DNA from 4 places in the Arthrobacter sp. D3-16 genome. Region 1 is predicted to be linked to each of the others. Evidence: riboswitches for the same ligand, from Rfam matches in the RefSeq annotation. Region 1 holds a riboswitch; each other region holds the start of a gene.
The links. Region 1 has a riboswitch for S-adenosylmethionine ahead of M1D32_RS18650 (DUF1737 domain-containing protein). Riboswitches for the same ligand answer to the same signal wherever they lie in the genome.
Positions count from the first base shown of each region.

Region 2: another riboswitch for S-adenosylmethionine. It lies ahead of M1D32_RS07560 (aminotransferase class V-fold PLP-dependent enzyme); the one in region 1 lies ahead of M1D32_RS18650 (DUF1737 domain-containing protein).
Region 3: another riboswitch for S-adenosylmethionine. It lies ahead of M1D32_RS03190 (cobalamin-independent methionine synthase II family protein); the one in region 1 lies ahead of M1D32_RS18650 (DUF1737 domain-containing protein).
Region 4: another riboswitch for S-adenosylmethionine. It lies ahead of metX (homoserine O-acetyltransferase MetX); the one in region 1 lies ahead of M1D32_RS18650 (DUF1737 domain-containing protein).

Region 1 covers NZ_CP096437.1:3,989,971-3,994,331, reverse strand. Annotated here, with positions in the region: gene M1D32_RS18665 (DUF1905 domain-containing protein) at 1-8, shown strand, start outside; gene M1D32_RS18660 (O-succinylhomoserine sulfhydrylase) at 61-1,269, opposite strand; gene M1D32_RS18655 (rhodanese-like domain-containing protein) at 1,270-1,680, opposite strand; gene M1D32_RS18650 (DUF1737 domain-containing protein) at 1,677-1,955, opposite strand; SAM riboswitch class IV at 1,969-2,083, opposite strand; gene opgC (OpgC domain-containing protein) at 2,377-4,361, shown strand, end outside.
Region 2 covers NZ_CP096437.1:1,577,461-1,581,821, forward strand. Annotated here, with positions in the region: gene M1D32_RS07555 (class I SAM-dependent methyltransferase) at 1-33, opposite strand, end outside; gene M1D32_RS07560 (aminotransferase class V-fold PLP-dependent enzyme) at 145-1,584, opposite strand; SAM riboswitch class IV at 1,621-1,734, opposite strand; gene hisN (histidinol-phosphatase) at 1,891-2,703, opposite strand; gene rsgA (ribosome small subunit-dependent GTPase A) at 2,752-3,867, opposite strand; gene aroA (3-phosphoshikimate 1-carboxyvinyltransferase) at 3,851-4,361, opposite strand, start outside.
Region 3 covers NZ_CP096437.1:648,810-653,170, reverse strand. Annotated here, with positions in the region: gene M1D32_RS03195 (M14 family zinc carboxypeptidase) at 223-1,284, opposite strand; SAM riboswitch class I at 1,533-1,638, shown strand; gene M1D32_RS03190 (cobalamin-independent methionine synthase II family protein) at 1,650-2,855, shown strand; gene M1D32_RS03185 (uracil-DNA glycosylase family protein) at 3,068-3,700, shown strand; gene M1D32_RS03180 (DUF3151 domain-containing protein) at 3,833-4,255, opposite strand; gene fbaA (class II fructose-bisphosphate aldolase) at 4,256-4,361, opposite strand, start outside.
Region 4 covers NZ_CP096437.1:2,728,382-2,732,742, forward strand. Annotated here, with positions in the region: gene M1D32_RS13030 (MFS transporter) at 1-1,155, opposite strand, end outside; gene metX (homoserine O-acetyltransferase MetX) at 1,337-2,452, opposite strand; SAM riboswitch class IV at 2,465-2,580, opposite strand; gene M1D32_RS13040 (bifunctional o-acetylhomoserine/o-acetylserine sulfhydrylase) at 2,675-4,000, opposite strand; SAM riboswitch class IV at 4,044-4,159, opposite strand; gene M1D32_RS13045 (VOC family protein) at 4,325-4,361, shown strand, end outside.

The DNA.
Region 1 (4,361 bases):
GCGCCTGAGAACGCCCTCGCCCACGCAGCAGCGCAGGTGCCGGAGCCGCCCCAGGCACCTCTAGATCTGCTTCAGCGCCTGTTCCAGGTCGCCAATCAGGTCGTCCACGTCCTCCAGGCCCACGGAAAGCCGCACCACGCCGTCGCTCAAGCCAATGGCCGCCCGTCCCTCCGGGCCCATGGCCCGATGGGTGGTGGTGGCCGGGTGGGTGATGAGGGACTTGGCATCGCCGAGGTTGTTGGAGATATCGATGATCCGCAAGGCATTCAGCAACGCAAAGGCGGCCTCTTTGCCCGAGCGGCCACCCGTCGTCGCGAGCTCCAGGGTGAGGACCGTACCGCCGGCGCTCATCTGCTTTGCAGCCAGCTCGTACTGCGGGTGTGACTTCAGGAGCGGGTACTTCACCCAGCTCACGGCGGGTTGCTGCTCCAGCCACTCGGCCAGCCGCAGGGCCGACGCCGATGAATGGTTGACGCGCAGTGCCATGGTCTCGAGGCCCTTGGTGAGCACCCAGGCGTTGAAGGCGGACAACGACGGGCCGGTGTGGCGCATCAGCTGCTTGACCGGTCCCTCGATAAATTCCTTGGTACCCAGGATGGCGCCACCCAGGACGCGTCCCTGGCCGTCGATGTGCTTCGTGCCGGAGTAGACGATGACGTCGGCACCCAGCTTCCCGCAGCGCTGCAGCAGGGGAGTGGCAAAGACATTGTCGACGACGACGGTGGCGCCTGCCGCGTGCGCGAGTTCACTGACGGCGGCAATGTCGACAATTTCCTGCATGGGGTTGGACGGCGACTCAAAGAACACAGCAGTGGTGGGCCGGGACAGGGCGTCACGCCACTGCTCCAGGTCCGGGCCGTCCACAAACACCGTCTCCACGCCCCACCGGGGCAGGATTTCGTTCAGGATTACGAAGCAGGAACCGAAAAGCGATCGGGCGGCCACCACGCGGTCGCCGGCGGCCAGCAACGCACCCAAGGCGGTAAAGACGGCGGACATGCCGGACGCCGTCGCAAAGCACGCCTCGGTTCCCTCAAGGAGGCGGAGCCGCTCCTGGAAGGTGGCCACCGAGGGATTGCCGTAGCGGGAGTACACAAAGCGCTCGTCCTCGCCCGTGAACGCCCGCTCGGCGGCCGCAGCGGACTCGTAAACGAAGCCCGAGTTCAGGAATACTGCCTCGCTGGTTTCCTGGAAGTTGGTGCGGTCCAGCCCGCCGCGGACTGCCTGGGTGTCAGGGCTCCAGCCGGCGGCGTCTTCGTTGAAGGTCACTTAGTTCTTTCCGAGGTTGGTGGGCAGGCCGCGGTTCTTCCAGCCGTTGACGGTGCGTTCGCCGTAACGGTCCGGTTCGCCCTCAAAACCCTCCAGCACGTTGTAGGAGGTGAAACCGGCCTGGGTGGCGGCAATCGCGGCCGCCACGGAACGCTGCCCCGAGCGGCACAGGAATACCAGCTCCGTGGAGGGATCCTCCGGCGCCTGCTGGGCCAGGTGGGCGATGAAATTGGGGTTGGGTATGCCTCCCGGGAACGTCCACTGAATGAACAGCGGATCGTTGTCGGTGGCCTTCGTGTCCGGGATGCCGATATGGGCCCACTCGCCCTCAGTGCGCACATCCACCAGGATGGCTCCCTGCTCCAGCTTTTCCCAGGCCTCCTGGGGCGTCAGGTCTCCGGCGTAGCTCATGCGTGGCCCTCGCCGTCGAACTCGAGGTCTTCGCCTGGGGATTCAAGATTATCCACTGCGGTCGCCACAGCGGCATCGGCCGAAGCGATTGCTGCCGGCAGGACCAATGCCTGCGCCACGATCACCTGGCCGCCGTTGGACGTTGCCGCCGGGCTGCCGTGCAGCACATAGCCCTCTGCCAGGGCGGCGGAAATCCGTTCGCAGAAGGACCTGTCATCCGGTCCGGTGACAAGCCGGTAGGAAAGTCTTTCTTCAGGGGCAGGTGCGTCAGACACGACGGATCTCCTTCTCTCACGCTTGCAACTCGAATCGGTCGATATGCCGAGTATTCACCTGAGGCACCCCGCCGCGGAAGGAGGGTTGCCGACCGGCCAGTCAGGGCTTGGCACCGGTACTCATTACTCCCCAGAAACGTAACACTTGGCACGCAGGGCCGCATCGCCGCCGTCGTCATGTTCCGTAACTGAACCGGGCGCGGTGCAGCAGGCGGGGAAGTCCGCGACACCGGAGGAACGGACGACGACGGCATCGCCGCAGGTGGGCGCCCTTTCCTTGCCTTTTCCGGACCGGCCGCCAGATAAAGTTTCTTACGGGGCAGTGCCTCATCATCAGAACCAGCACCCGGGGGTCCCCATCAGCACGCCAACTGCCGCGCCACAACACCGTACCGGTCATTACCGCGGATCCGGGATACGCGTGGTTGGGGCGCTCCTTACCACACTGCTGATTGCCCTCGTGGCTGTGGTGCTGCCTGCGGGGTCAGCCCAGGCCGCGAGGAGTTTCCCGGAAGAGGGAAAGCCGCTGCTGGGCGCAGTCCTTGAATGGGGCGAGGATACCGCCGCCGGGTTCGCTGACCGGCTGGGTGCTGCGCCCGCTATTTTTGGCCACGACATAGCCTTTCCCTACCGCCCGTCGGAGCAAAACGACGTCGAGGGCTTCCTGGAACAGGCCTCCCTGCAGGGTGCCCACGCGATGCTCACCGTGAAGCCAACGGTGCCGCTGGACCAGATTAATGACACGGACGCCAAGGGCTTCGCCGGGGAGGTGCGGGAGCTTGCTTCCACCTTCAAAGGGCAGCTGCTCATCCGGTTTGCCCCCGACATGAACGCAAGCTGGGTTGAGTGGGGCCAGCAGCCCGCTGCGTACCGTGCCGCGTTCCGGGCAGTGGCGGCGGCGTTTCGCGAGGCCGACGCCGGCGGCACGGTGATGGTCTGGGAACCGTACTTGGGCACGGACTATCCGTTCGACCGGAACCGGAACGCGCCTGCCCAGGGAAGTGAAGGGTTCGCGCTGCTTGACACCAATGGCGACGGCGAGTGGGACGGCGCAGACACCGCCTACGAACCCTACTATCCCGGGGACGATGCGGTGGATTGGGTAGGCCTGACCGCCTTCCACGACGACACCGCCGGCGGAGCGCCGGTCAATACGGTTCCCCGTTCAGGGGAGCTGCAGGGGATGCTGACGGCTTCCGGCGGGGAAAACTTCTACGCCACCTACTCCGAGGGGCGGGACAAGCCTTTCCTCCTGCAGACCGCCGCCTTTTACAGCCCGGCCTCCGGCGGTGCATCGGAAGCGGAGATCAAGGTCGCCTGGTGGGACCAGGTGGTTGGGGTCGCTACCGCCGCTGAATTCCGGATGGCAGGGGCTGTGGTGTGGGACGAGCGGACCAGTACCAGGGACACCGGCGTGGCCAGCATCGACTGGCTGCTCACCGGGAACCCGGCCATTGCCCATGCGGCCTTGGACAGGCTGGACTCGTCCACCATCGTCACCGGGCCGGTCACGGAAGTCAGCTCCGGCAGCACGTACGTCCGGGCCAACACCCTTACCGGGGCCGCTGCCTGGACAGTAGGGGCGGCGCTTCTCATCCTCCTTGTTGCCCTGTGGCAAATACCCCGCAGGATCAATGCCGCGACAGCCTGGGGGTACGCGGACCCTTCCGGCAGGGATTCGCGCGTGGATATGCTGCGCGGCCTGGCCATCGTGTTTGTTGTGGTCAACCACTTGGGCATGACCTCGCTGTTCCAGCTGCTCACGCAGGAAGCGGTGGGCTTTGTTTCAGGTGCCGAACTCTTCGTCCTCTTCTCCGGGCTGGTGGTGGGCATGGTGTACGGGCCCAGGGCCAAGGATGACTTCGGAACGGTGATTGACCTTACCTCGCGGCGTGCCGGCAAGCTCTACCTGACGGCACTGATAGTCCTCATCGGCGTCTTCCTGGCCTCGCTGCTGCCGATCTTCCGGACCGACGCCCTCACCACGTTTGTGGACCAGGGAACGGGCGGCGCGGGGCACGACGGCGCCGGCCGTACCTATGACCTTTATGCCGGGATGGAATCCTTGTTCCAGTTCCCTGTGCCGCCACAGGTGCTTCCTGCCATCCTGCTGCTGCAGTTTGGCCCGTGGCAGTTCAACGTGATGGGGCTTTACGTGGTGCTGCTTTTGGTCAGCCCGCTGATCCTCGCGGCGCTCAACCGCGGCAAGGCGCTTTGGGTGCTGGCCGGGACCCTTGCGGTTTACGCAGTGGGGGCGGCCACGAGGTTCCGGCTCCTGCCGTCACAGTTCGAGGACTCGTTCCCGTTGCTCGTGTGGCAGGTGCTGTTCGTGATCGGACTGGTGGCGGGGTACCACCGGCGCAGCATCGTTGCCTGGCTCTCGGAGAGGATCTGGGTGGTGGCCGC
Region 2 (4,361 bases), 1.9 Mb from region 1:
TCCGTGGTCAAGCCTGGGCCCACCCCGTACCACGCGTGGCCTCCTTCGTCCGATGCCCTTGGGTATCCTTCGAATTTACCGCACCCACGGTAGGCGCAGGATCAGGAGGCAGAGCCAGCGCGAACCCTTAGCGGGCATGAGGGCTCAGTCATCACTGCAGGGGGCGGCCCCGGCGGTCCCCGGAGTGTTCGGTGCCCAGTGCGGGTAGGTCCGGGTGTCGTTGGCGGGAACCCAGCGCCCCGCGTCGACGACGTAGTCCCACCCCAGGCCGTTGTGGCGCAGCGCGTCGATGCCGGCAAGGAGCCGTTCTGCATCCTCAAGGCGTGAGCCGACGCCGAAACTGGCACGGAGGGAACCGGAAGGAAGCCCGAGCCGCTTCAGCAGCGGGTGAGCACAGAAGCGGCCGTCCCGCAGGCCAACGCCGTGCTCAGCGGACAGGTAGGCAGCCACGAGCCCGGCGTCGTAGCCTTCCACCGAGAAGTTGACCACGCCGATCGTGTCCGTGTCCGGGTTGGTGTCCTTGAAAATCTGGTGCACGGTCACGCCATCAATCTTCTGCAGGCCTTCCACCAGGAAGGAACGGATGGCCGACTCGTGCGCGTGCCACTGTTCCTGGTCCAGCCCGGCGATCACCTGGGTGGCGCGGGCCAGCGTGGCTGCGCCGAGGACGTTGGGCGAGCCGCCCTCATGGCGCGCCGGGCCCGTGGCCCAGCTGACGCCGTCGAGCCTGGCTTCCTTGACGGCGCCGCCGCCGGCGAGGTGGGGCGTTCCGGCGTCGAGCCAGTCCGCGCGGCCGACCAAAACGCCGGAGCCAAACGGCGCATAGAGCTTGTGGCCGGAGAACGCGAGATAGTCAACGCCGTCCCGGGCGATATCTATACGCCGGTGTGGCGCCAGCTGGGCTGCGTCAACCACAATCCGGGCTCCGTGTTCGTGGGCGAGTGCGGCGAGGGCCCGGACGGGCAGAATCTCCCCGGTGACGTTGGAGGCGCCGGTGACGGCGAGCAGGCTCACCCCGCCCTGCTCCAGCTCCGCCCGGACGGACTCAATGGTCCCGGCGATAGTGTCAGCGGCAACGATGCTCCGGTGGGGGACACCCTGCCACGGCAGCAGGTTCGCGTGGTGTTCGATGTCCAGGTACAGGACGTCGCCGTCCGGACGCCCGTCCGTGGCAGGCAAGCAACCGGCCAGGAGGTTGAGGGAGTCGGTGGTGTTGCGCGTGAAAATCACCGAGTCGTCGGGGCGGCCGCCCACAAAATCCCGGACGATGCTGCGTGCGTTTTCGTAAACAGACGTGCTGATCTGGGACGCGTAGCCGGCGCCGCGGTGGACGCTCGCGTAGAAGGGCAGGATCTCGTTGAGGTAGGCCGAGACCACCGAGAGAGCGGGAGCCGAAGCGCCATAGTCGAGGTTTGCATACCGGACGTGGCCGCCGGAGATCAGGGGCGCCTGGATTTCCGCACCCGTCACGGCAGCAAGGGGACGGCCGGCAACAGCGCGGCGGGCATCAAAGAGGACAGCGGCTTCAGCCTGGCTGGTGTCGGGCCGGGCGGGGGCGTTGGGGGAGACGGTGGCAGTTGTCACAGAGACCTCACTTCGAAAAGGACTCCCTGCTCCGGGAATCCGCGCTTGCCGCATCCGTTCCGGACCGGCCTGGTCGTCACCCGGGGCACCCCACCGCGGTTGGAGGGTTGCCGGCCAGCAAACCGGGGTTTCGCGCTGGCACTCGTGACCTGGTTAAGAGCGTAGGACATGGGACAGGAAGGTTTGAAGCCGGCTCAAATGTTAAGCGCTTTGTTACGGCTGCTGAAAAGTACTGCTTTGGCCGAAGAAACGACGGCGGGCGCCCCCCTTGGGAGTCGCCCGCCGCTGATTGTTCGGTGAAAGTGCTCAGAGAAGGTCGTCCAGGTCAGGGTTCAGCCTGCGGAGTACCTCGGAGTGCAGGATGGAGTTCGTGGCCAGCGCGTTACCGCCGAACGGCCCGTCCTCCCCTTCCAGCGACGTGAACCGGCCACCCGCTTCGACCACGATCGGCACCAGTGCGGCCATATCGTAAAGGTTGAGTTCGGGTTCGCAGGCGATGTCCACCGCGCCTTCAGCCACCATGCAGTAGGACCAGAAATCGCCAAACGCACGGGTCCGCCAGACGTCTTCGGTGAGTCCCAGGAAGTTGTCCAGGTTCCCGCGTTCCTTCCAGCCGCCCAGGCTGGAGTAGGACAGCGACGCGTCGGACAGGTTGGCGACGTTGGAGACGCGGAGGCGGGTGGCAGCAGCCAACGACCGGCCCATGTAGGCACCCATGCCCTTGGCCGCCCACCAGCGCTTGCCCAGGGCAGGGGCGCTGACCACTCCAACAACGGGTTCGCCTTCATCCACCAGGGCGATCAGGGTGGCCCAGACGGGGACGCCGCGGACGAAGTTCTTGGTGCCGTCTATGGGGTCGATGATCCAGCGGCGGGACCCGTGGCCGGTGCTGCCGAACTCTTCACCGAGTACAGCATCGCGGGGACGGGAGCGTGACAACTGGCCGCGGATGGCTTCTTCTGCAGCCTTGTCCGCGTCGGTGACCGGCGTCAGGTCGGGCTTGGTCTCCACCTGAAGGTCCTGGGCCTTGAAGCGGCTCATGGTCTGGTCATCCACGGAGTCTGCCAGGACGTGTGCCAGGCGCAGGTCATCGTTGTAGCTTGAAGCGGGTTGGATCATGTTTCCAAACTACCGTCTGCGCGCGGTTCTGCTGGGAGATCGGCACCGTCAGTTGACGCTGCCCAGTTCCTTCGCCTCCTGCGCCTCCAGCCGGGGGTCGGTCCCCAGGAGGCGCCGCAGGGATGCCAGCCGGGCTTCCCCGGTGGCGCCGGCATGTCCGCCCGCCACCCAGGCGTCCAGGCCGCAGTTCACGGCCGTGGCGGTGTGCTTGCAGCCCCGTTCGCAGTCTTCGATGCCGGGGGAGAGGTCCGGGAAGGAGCGCAGGATCCGGTCCGGGTCTACATGCGCCAGTCCGAAGGAGCGGATGCCCGGGGTGTCGATGATCCAGCTGCCGGCGGGTGCGTCGGCCAGCCGCAGGGCCAGCGCTGACGACGATGTATGCCGGCCCCGCCCCGTCACCGCATTGACCCCGCCCGTGGCACGCTCGGCCCCGGTCAGCGCGTTTACCATGGTCGACTTGCCCACGCCTGAATGCCCCAGCATGACTGTCACTTTTCCATCCAGGTAGCCGCGGAGCTCCGCCACGGCTTTGCTGTCCAGCCGCGCGGAGAGGCCGTCGTCCGAGCGGGCATCGATCCCCGAAGCGGTGGAGTCGGCCGTCCGGCTGATGATCACGGGGAGGTCGAGGTGGGTGTAGTTGGACAGCAGTTCCGTTGGATCCTTGACGTCCGCTTTGGTGACCAAGAGGATCGGCTCGATCCCGGCGTCGTAGGCCGCCACCAGGGCGCGGTCGATAAAACCGGTGCGCGGCTCGGGGTTGGCAGCCGCCACCACAACCACCAGTTGGTCCGCGTTGGCCACCACGGCCCGTTCCACGGGATCGGTGTCATCCGCGCTGCGGCGCAGAAGGGTCCTGCGGTCCTGGATCCTGACCAGCCGGGCCAGGGTATCCGGTTCGCCGGACACGTCGCCCACGAGGGAGACGAAATCGCCCGCCACCACCGGGTTGCGGCGCAGCTCCCGCGCCCTCGCGGCAATGACTACCCGTTCGTCGCCGGAGTCCTCGCCCACCACGGCCGTATACCTGCCACGGTCTACGGTGATGATGCGTCCCGTCACGGCGTCATCATGGCTGGGCCGGTCCTTGGTGCGGGGGCGCGAACCCTTCTTGCTGGGCCGAATGCGGACATCCGATTCATCCCAGGAATCAGTGCTGCGCGCCACCGGTAGAACCTTCCGTACCGGTACGGGACGGGCCTGTCTGGGCGAGCATGTCTGCCCACAAATTGGGAAAGTCCGGCATGGTTTTGGCGGTCGTGGCGATGTCCTCCACCTGCACGCCCTCCACGGCCAGGCCCAGGATGGCCCCGGCGGTGGCCATCCGGTGGTCGGCGTAACTGCGGACGACGCCGGCGTGCAGTGTGGCGGGCCGGATCACCAGGCCGTCGCTGGTCTCCTCGGCATCACCGCCAAGGCGGTTGATTTCGTTGACCAGCGCGGCCAGCCTGTCGGTTTCGTGCCCGCGCAGGTGCGCAATACCGCTGAGCCGCGAGGGACCGCTGGCCAGCGCACACAACGCAGCGACCGTCGGGGCCAGCTCGCTGGTGTCCGCGAAATCCGCGCCCTTGATTTCAGGTCCGCCGGTTACGGTGAGGACACCGTCGCGCAGGGTAACTTCCGCGCCCATCTCGGCCAAGATGGACCGCCAGAGATCTCCT
Region 3 (4,361 bases), 960 kb from region 1:
GAGGTGGCTCGCCTGGTGCAGCGCCGTTCATGAGAATGCCCCGAATGGACCGGCCTTCGCTGGTCCGCGGGCGGCACAGCGACGCAAGAGTTCCGGGGCTCTTACCACCCAAGTTTAGCCGATGGGGGACTTTGTCCACTCGTTGGGCCGCCGCGGTCCTTCTTGCAGGGTAAAGGACTCTCCTGCTCGGCAAAGGACCGCGGCGGACTGTCAGCGGTGATGCTACTCGTCGTCCGCTTCCCCGTCGGGGCGGGAGGTCTGGGTGGCGAGGCTGTCCCAGAAGGAGGTGTCGGCGTCGGCGATTGATCCATCAGCGATTGCTGCGGCGGTGGCCGTGAGGGTGGTGACCGTCTGCTTGATCAAGTATCCGTTGCTCCTGAGGCCCAGGGCGTAGCCGTCCAGGTAATGGTCGGACATGCCGCGCATCTCGAACAGGAGTGTCGCGATCCCGTACTCCACAGCGATCCCGTTGCGGCTGATTGTCTCGGCGCTGCCGCCGACGTATTTGCCGAGGTGGCCCCAGCCGGTGGAGTCGACGTTGTTGAACACAACGGCACCCAACTGCTTGGACTTCTCGACGACTGCAGGATCGGCGTTCGGTGTGGTGGGGTACAGGATGGATCCGGAAACCAGCTTGCCGTCGCGTTCGCTGCGTGTGCCCTGGTGGTGCAGGTCGATCATGTAATCGATCCGGTACTTGCGCATCACATTGTTGTGCAGCGCCTGCGTTTCCGGCTGGACCTTGGCTACGTGGTCCCGGTTGAGGTCCACCTCTTCGGCGTTGTACCGCGTCATGTTGCGGTCACCTTTGGCCAGGTAGTCGTCCAGGGGGAAGTTGACGTCCCCCATGGCGCCGTCTGCGTTAAGCATGGGAACGATGAGGATGTTCGCGCCGTCGAGAATGTCCCCGGACTTTCCGGTGCCCAGGTGCTTAACGAATTCCAGGGCACCCTCGGTGGTGAGCTGCTCGTTGCCGTGCTGCTGCGTCAGGTAAAGGATGGTGGGCTTGGCCGGATCGGACATGTATTTGACCAGGTGGATGTCCCGGCCCTTCACGGTCTGGCCGATGACCTCCAGCTCCATGGCGCCCTGGCGGGCGTCCTGGTCCTTGAGGAAAGAAACCATTTGCTCGTAGGTGGCAAGCTTCGATGTGGTGATCTGGCCATTGCCGTCATAGTTGGGGCCTTCGCCCACGGCCATCGCAGGTACCGGCGCGGCCACGGCTGCCAGTGCCAGGGCTCCTGAAACTGCCAGGGTCCTGAAGGTTGCCAAGGTTTTTCTCACAGTGCGTTCCCTCTTTCGAGTGCATTAGGTGCGGCCAGCCCGCGATGTCCCCCATTGCAGGCTGTGACAAAAGCCAACCAACCTGGACCAATCCTGTCAATGGACGTGACAGCAACCTGCAGCCAGTTATTACGTTCCGAAAGACAGGCTCTCCTGCCCTTGTTCCGGGCGGCACCGTCAGGAGTTTCCGCCCGACACATTCCGAAAGCGGATTTGCTTCCGGGCGCACCAGTGCATTTAAGTGAGAGTACCCATCCGGAGCGGCCGAGAGACCTGGATCGATGACGCCGCAGCAACCCACATAGTGCAGGTACGTCCTGCCTGCGAAGGTGCTACTGCCAGGACCGATGGAAAGGAATTCCAGCATGTCCCTGAACACCGACCACATCCGCGTCACCCACGCCGGATCGTTGCCCCGTACCCCTGAGCTCATTGCCGCCAACGCCGCACGCGAAGAGAACCCTTCCGACGTCGAGGGCTACAACGAACTGCTCACCGCTTCCGTGGTGGACCTGGTCCAGCGCCAGCAAAGCCTGGGCATTCATATCCCCAACGACGGCGAATACGGGCACGCCATGTCCGCTGCTGTGGACTACGGCGCCTGGTGGTCCTACTCCTTCGCCCGCATGGGCGGGCTGGAACTGGACAACGACGCCAAGTGGGCGGTTGAACCGAAGGAATCCACCCCGGGCAACGTCCAGCTGACCGGCTTCATCCATCGGCGCGACCGCGCCATCTTCGCCGAGGCCTACAACGATCCCACCAGCGGCATCTTCACCGGCGGCCCCAAGCCGTTCCCCAAAGTCACCGGGCCTCTTGTCTACACCGGCCAAGACGCCGTCGCGTCCGACATCGCAAACCTGAAGGCAGGACTGGCCGCTGCGGGACTGAAGGACGGGTTTGTTGCGGCGCTGTCCCCCGGGAGCGCCTCACGCATCACCAACGAGTACTACGCCACGGAGGAGGAATACATCTATGCCTTCGCCGATGCGCTCCGCGAAGAGTACAAGGCCATTATCGACGCCGGCCTGATCCTCCAGATAGACGATCCCTCGATCGCTGAGAACTGGGACCAGATCAGCCCTGAGCCGAGCGTGGCCGACTACCTCAAGTTCACCCGGATCCGCGTGGAGGCCCTGAATTACGCCCTCCGCGGCCTTCCCGAGGAGCAGGTCCGCTTCCACCTCTGCTGGGGCTCCTGGCACGGCCCGCACACCACCGACCTTCCCCTTGCGGACCTGGTGGACACCATGTTGCAGATCAACGCCGGCGGCTACTCCTTCGAGGCCGCCAACGTCCGCCACGAGCACGAGTGGCGGGTCTGGGAGGACACCAAGCTCCCCGAGGGCAAGGTCATCATCCCGGGCATCGTCTCGCACGCCACCAATGTGGTGGAGCACCCTGACCTGGTGGCGGACCGGATCGTACGGTTCGCGGACGTCGTGGGCCGCGAGAACGTCATCGCCTCTACGGACTGCGGCCTGGGCGGCAGGGTCCACCCGCAGATCGCTTTCGCCAAGCTGGAAGCCCTGGGCGAGGGCGCGCGCCGGGCCACCAAACGGCTCTGGTAGCTGCAGAAAAGTATAACGGGATCCGCCGGTTCCGTGCGCCGCTTGGATCGGGTGCGCGGGACCGGCGTTTCGTTTCGCAGGGCTTGCTAAACTGGTAAAGGCCGACCAGGAATCGGTCCGCCCCATTTCAACCACTTCGGATCTGCTGTGCCATCGTGCGCCCATTTTCGCGGTGGCAGCAACACCAATCCCCGCAGGAGACCCAGCACTACATGACAGCCCTGGCACCCGAATCTTTCCATGATCAGCTTCTGAACCGCCGCTACGAACCGAACGTTGCAGCCGTCAACGAACTGTGCGATTCCCTGCAGGGGACGAAGCCCGGCACCATTGTGCCCTATGTGGACCCCATGCACGACGTCGACGAGTGCCGCATCATCAGCCTGTACTCAAATATCGGCGAGGCTGACCCGTCCGGTTTCATCACTGCCGGTGATCACGACGCCGCCACGCGGATGCTGGGGATCCAGTGGAAGCTGGGGCTGCGGCCGGAGTTCGTTATGCCGTGGAACGTCCACCCGTGGCACGTCGCCGGGGAAGCCAACGGTAAGTTCACGCCGGACCAGATTTCCGCGGGCCTGAAGCCGCTGCTGAAGTTCCTGGCACTCGTTCCGCGTGCCTCCGTAATCGTGGCCCACGGCACAGAAGCCAACCGCCTGGCCAACCTGCTGCTGAAGACTGAGGTGCCGCTGCTCTGGCGCCGCGGCCTGAAGACCTACAAGGTGCGCTCCCTGAGCGGCCGCGCCTTCGCCGGCTCGCCTGCACGCCAGGAGGAGTACCTCGAGGACATGCGCGTGGCCTACGCTGACGCCATGGCACGCACCGGACTGCAGAAATCCAGCTAATCTCCCCAAGCCTCCGGGAAGTACGACGACGGCCGGTCACCTTTTCGAAAAGGTGACCGGCCGGCGTCGTTCCCCACCCGCCCCTAGCCTCGCAAGCTCGGCCAGGGAACCCTGCGGGCGTGGGCCCACATATTAGGAGCCCTCGATGGCTGCTTTTGCCGTGGGGTCCGAATCGTTCAGGAACTTCTCGATCCGTTCCGGTTCCTCAGCCTCGCCGATCGCCGCGGCAGCGCGCCCCAGCGAGTAAAGCGCCCGCAGGAAGCCGCGGTTGGGCTCATGCTCCCACGGGATGGGGCCGACGCCGCGCCAGCCGTTGCGGCGCAGCGAGTCCAGTCCACGGTGGTAGCCCACGCGTGAGTAGGCGTAGGAATCGATGGTGCGTCCCTCGGCCCAAGCCTCTTCAGCCAGGACAGCCCACAGCAACGAGGATGTGGGGTGCTTTTCCACCAGGTCCAGGGCTTCCTGGCCGGCTTCCAGCTGCTGGTAGACCTCGGTCTCGGCAGGCAGGAGGGTGGGCTCCGGGCCCATCAGGTTCTTGCGGAACTCGTCCGACATTTAGAAGGTCTTTCCGGCCGAGCCGAGCTGCTTGGTGGCTTCCACCACGCGGGCTGCCAGGCCGGCTTCGGCAGAGGCACCCCAGACGCGGGGATCGTAGGTCTTC
Region 4 (4,361 bases), 1.3 Mb from region 1:
GCCCAGGGAAACGCCCGAGTACCGCATCCGGGTGGGGAACATCTCGGCCATGATGGACGGCTGGCCCGCGTACATCAGCGCGTGGAACAGCAGGCCGATGGTGATGGCGGCCAGGATGACGATGTCATTGCCGGTGTCCATCATGGGGAAAGCGAAGAAGCCCCACGTGCCGCCGAGGATGGCGCCTGCCATGTAGACCGGCCGCCGGCCGAACGCATCCGACATCTTGCCCACGAGCGGGACGGCGCAGAAGTGGATGAAGTGCGCCACGAGCAGAAGCAGGAGGATGCGGGAGGTGTCCGTCTGAACGATGATCCTCAGGTAGGTAATGGAGAACGTCACCACGAGGTAGTAGAGGATGTTCTCGGCAAAACGCAGGCCCATGGCGGTAAAGACACCACGCGGGTAGCGGCGGAAGACTTCGGCCACACCGTAGCCCTTCTTTTCCACCGTAACTTCCTTGCGGGCTTCGATGAAGATCGGCGCATCCTGGACCTTGGTGCGGATGTAGTAGCCAACGATCACGATCACGGCGGAGAGCCAGAAGGCGACGCGCCAGCCCCAGCCGAGGAATGCTTCCTCGGAAAGCGTGGCCGAAAGGGTGAACAGCACGCCCGTGGCCAGGAGGTTGCCCATCGGTACCGCTGACTGCGGCCAGCTGGACCAGAACCCGCGGGACTTGTTGGGGCTGTGCTCGGCAACCAGCAGTACGGCGCCGCCCCACTCACCGCCGACGGCGAAGCCCTGCACGAAGCGCAGGAACACGAGGAGGGCCGGAGCCCAGTAGCCGATCTGGGCGAAGGTGGGCAGGCAGCCCATCAGGAAGGTGGCTACGCCTACCAGGATGATGCTCAGCTGCAGCAACTGCTTGCGGCCGAACTTGTCACCGAAGTGGCCAAAGACGATGCCGCCGATGGGGCGGGCCACGAAGCCTACGGCGTACGTGACGAAGGCGGCGATGATGCCGTCCAGTTCTGTCCCTGAATTGGGGAAGAACATTTTGCCGAACACCAGGGTGGCGGCGGAGGCATAGAGGAAAAACTCGTACCACTCAACAACGGTGCCGGCCATGGAGGCCGTAACGACTTTCTTCAGGCCTGATGCCTTGACGTCGGTTTCCTCTGGCCGCCGTGCGGCGGAGCTTTCCGTACTCATTTATGAACTCCTTCGGCGTCATCCTCGACACCACTGGGACAGGCTGTGGCGGATACACGTGATTTTGGCCACGAACCGCCGGGTCCCATTGAGTATGGTCTGCCTGTACGCCCAGCTCAACGGCGAATCATGCAGAGCCCATCTGCATTAATGCACACAATTCGGCTTTTGGGGCGGGGCGTTATGCCGAAAGGTGCTCCCGGAGCTGCGATCCGAGTTGGCCGATCTCGGTGAGGAATCCGTCGTGCCCGATGGGCGCCTCGATGAGGTGGACGTCCACCTCTCCGGGAAGCGCCCGGGCAAGCTCCCGTGACTGGGACGGGAAGTAGAGCCGGTCCGAGTCAACAGCAGCGACAAAAAAGCGTGCGTTGGCACCGGACAGGGTCTGGGTGAGGGACCCCCGCCCCCGGCAAATGTCATGACTCATGAGCGCCTCGGTGATGGCGATGTAGCTGTTGGCGTCAAAGCGCCGGACCAGTTTGGTCCCCTGATGATCCAGGTAGCTCTCCACCTGGTAGCGCCCGCGGGTTCCGAGCTGCTCGCCCTGAAGCGGCGACTCGGGAGCCTGCGGCGCGCGCCCGAACCGTCCGTCCAGTTCCAGCGGAGAGCGGTACGTGATGTGGGCGATGCGCCGGGCCAGGGCCAGGCCTTCCTCGGGAGCGGGTCCGTTGTAGTAGTCACCACCGTTGAAGTTGGCGTCCTGCCGGATGGCGAGGGTCTGTGCCTGGGCAAAGGCGATCTGCTCGGCGGTACTCGCGGCGCCCACGGAGATTACAGCACAGCGCTGCACACGTTCGGGAAAGGTGACCGCCCATTCCAGCGCACGCGCGCCGCCCATTGAGCCGCCCAGCACGGCAAACCAGCTCCCGATCCCCAACTGGTCGGCCAGCCTGGCCTCCGCCACGGTGCTGTCCCGCAGGGTCACCAGCGGGAAACGCGAGCCCCAGGGCGTTCCGTCCGGAGCGAGCGACGACGGCCCTGTGGACCCGTAGCAACCGCCCACAATGTTGATGGACACCACGAAGAAACGGTTGGTATCCACCGGCGCACCCGGCCCGGCGAGTTGTTCCCACCAGCCGGGTTCGTCCGTGTCGCCCCTGGTCACGTGGGTGCTGCCGGTCAGAGCATGTTCGATGAGGATGGCGTTGCTGCCGTCCGCGTTGAGGGTGCCCCAGGTTTCATAGGCCAGCGTCACGTCCGGCAGATATCCGCCGGCTTCCAGCTTCAGCCCCCCGATGGGGGCATAGCGGACAATCCCGTGTTCGGGGACGGTGGTACGGGTGACGGTAACCGTCATGGCAAGACCTCTTCTACGCGCTTGCCCGCCGTCGAATGACCGGCAGGCCAGGTCTTCACCCGGGGCACCCCACCGCGGAAGGAGGGTTGCCGGCCAGCAAGCCGGGGCTGTCACTGGCACTCATGACCTGGTTCGAGTGTACGAAACAGCCCCTGCCTGCCGCCAAGAGTGTGACTGGTTGTGACTTCCCCGGCCCGCTGCCGGGCTGCCGCCCGGGCCTGGTTAGGCGCCGGTGGCCTCCTTGGCCGCCCGGAAGCCGGCCTCGAGGTCAGCCAGGATGTCATCGATGTGCTCGATCCCTACCGAAAGCCGCACCAGGCCGGGGTTCACGCCGGCAACTACCTGCTGCTCGGGCGAGAGCTGGCTGTGGGTGGTCGACGCCGGATGGATCACCAGCGAACGGACGTCACCGATGTTTGCCACGTGGGAGTGCAGCTCCAGCGCGTCCACAAAGCGTTTGCCCGCCTCCGCGCCGCCGGCGAGGTTGAACGACACGATGGCGCCGGTGCCCTTGGGGCCGTACTTGCGGCCGCGCTCGTACCAGGGGCTGGAGGGCAGCCCGGCATAGGCGACGGATTCGACGTCGTCACGCGCTTCCAGCCACTGGGCAATTTCCAGGGCGTTGGCGACGTGACGTTCCACCCGCAGGCTCAGTGTCTCCAGCCCCTGGGCGATGAGGAAGGCGTTGAAGGGCGACACTGCCGAGCCCAGGTCGCGCAGGAGCTGCACCCGGGCCTTCAGGATGTAGGAGAGGTTGGCGCCCAAGGCACCGTCGGCGCCGAGGTCACGGGCATACACCAGCCCGTTGTAGGTGGGGTCCGGGGTGTTGAAGCCGGGGAACTTTGCAGGGTCCTTGCCGAAATCGAACTTTCCGGAGTCCACGATCACGCCGGCGATCGCGGAACCATGGCCACCCAGGTACTTAGTGGCCGAGTGCACCACGATATCCGCACCCCATTCCAGTGGCCGGATCAGGTACGGGGTGGACAGGGTGTTGTCCACGATCAGGGGAACCCCGGCCTCGTGCGCAACCTGGGACACGCCTTCGATGTCCAGGACATCCTGCCGCGGGTTGGAGACCACCTCGCCAAAGAACAGCTTGGTGTTGGGCTGCACTGCCTCGCGCCACTGGTCCAGGTTGTCCGGGTCCGCCACAAAGGTGACGGAGATGCCAAACTTTTTCAGTGTGTGGGCGAAGAGGTTGTAGGTGCCGCCGTAAAGGCTGGGGCTGGCGACGATGTGGTCCCCCGACTCGGCAATATTCAGGACCGCAAATGTTTCAGCGGCCTGGCCTGAACTGAGCAGCAGGGCACCCAGGCCGCCTTCGAGGCTGGCGATCCGCTGTTCCACCGCTTCCTGGGTGGGGTTGCCGATCCTGGTGTAGATGGGCGCCAGCTCAGCAAGGGCAAAGCGGTTCGCTGCGCTCTCGGCGCTGGGGAACACAAAGGACGTGGTTTGGTAAATGGGGAGCGCACGGGCACCCGTGGCAGCGTCCGGCTCCTGCCCTGCGTGGATCTGGCGGGTTTCGAAAGACCATCCGTTGGACAACTAAGGCTCCTTTGACATGGGCCCGGCATGCTCGAAGCACCGCGGGCCGCGCTTGCCATCCGGCCGTTGCCGGACAACCAGGTCCTCACCCGGGGCACCCCACCGCGGATGGAGGGTTGCCGGCCAGCGAGCCGGGGCTTGGCGCTGGCACTCATGACCTGAGGCCAGTGTAGGAACATGCACGCGACGGTTGACAGGATTATGACGAACAAGGTCCCCATGACTGCCGTCAGCAGGACCTTGGATTAATGCTGCTTTGGAACCGAAATCCCAGTAAGGCTACCCTTAGCTGAGAGCCCGATCACAAAGTGCCAAGATGTTGCCATGCGCATGGATCACGTCTCTTACGCCTGTGAACACG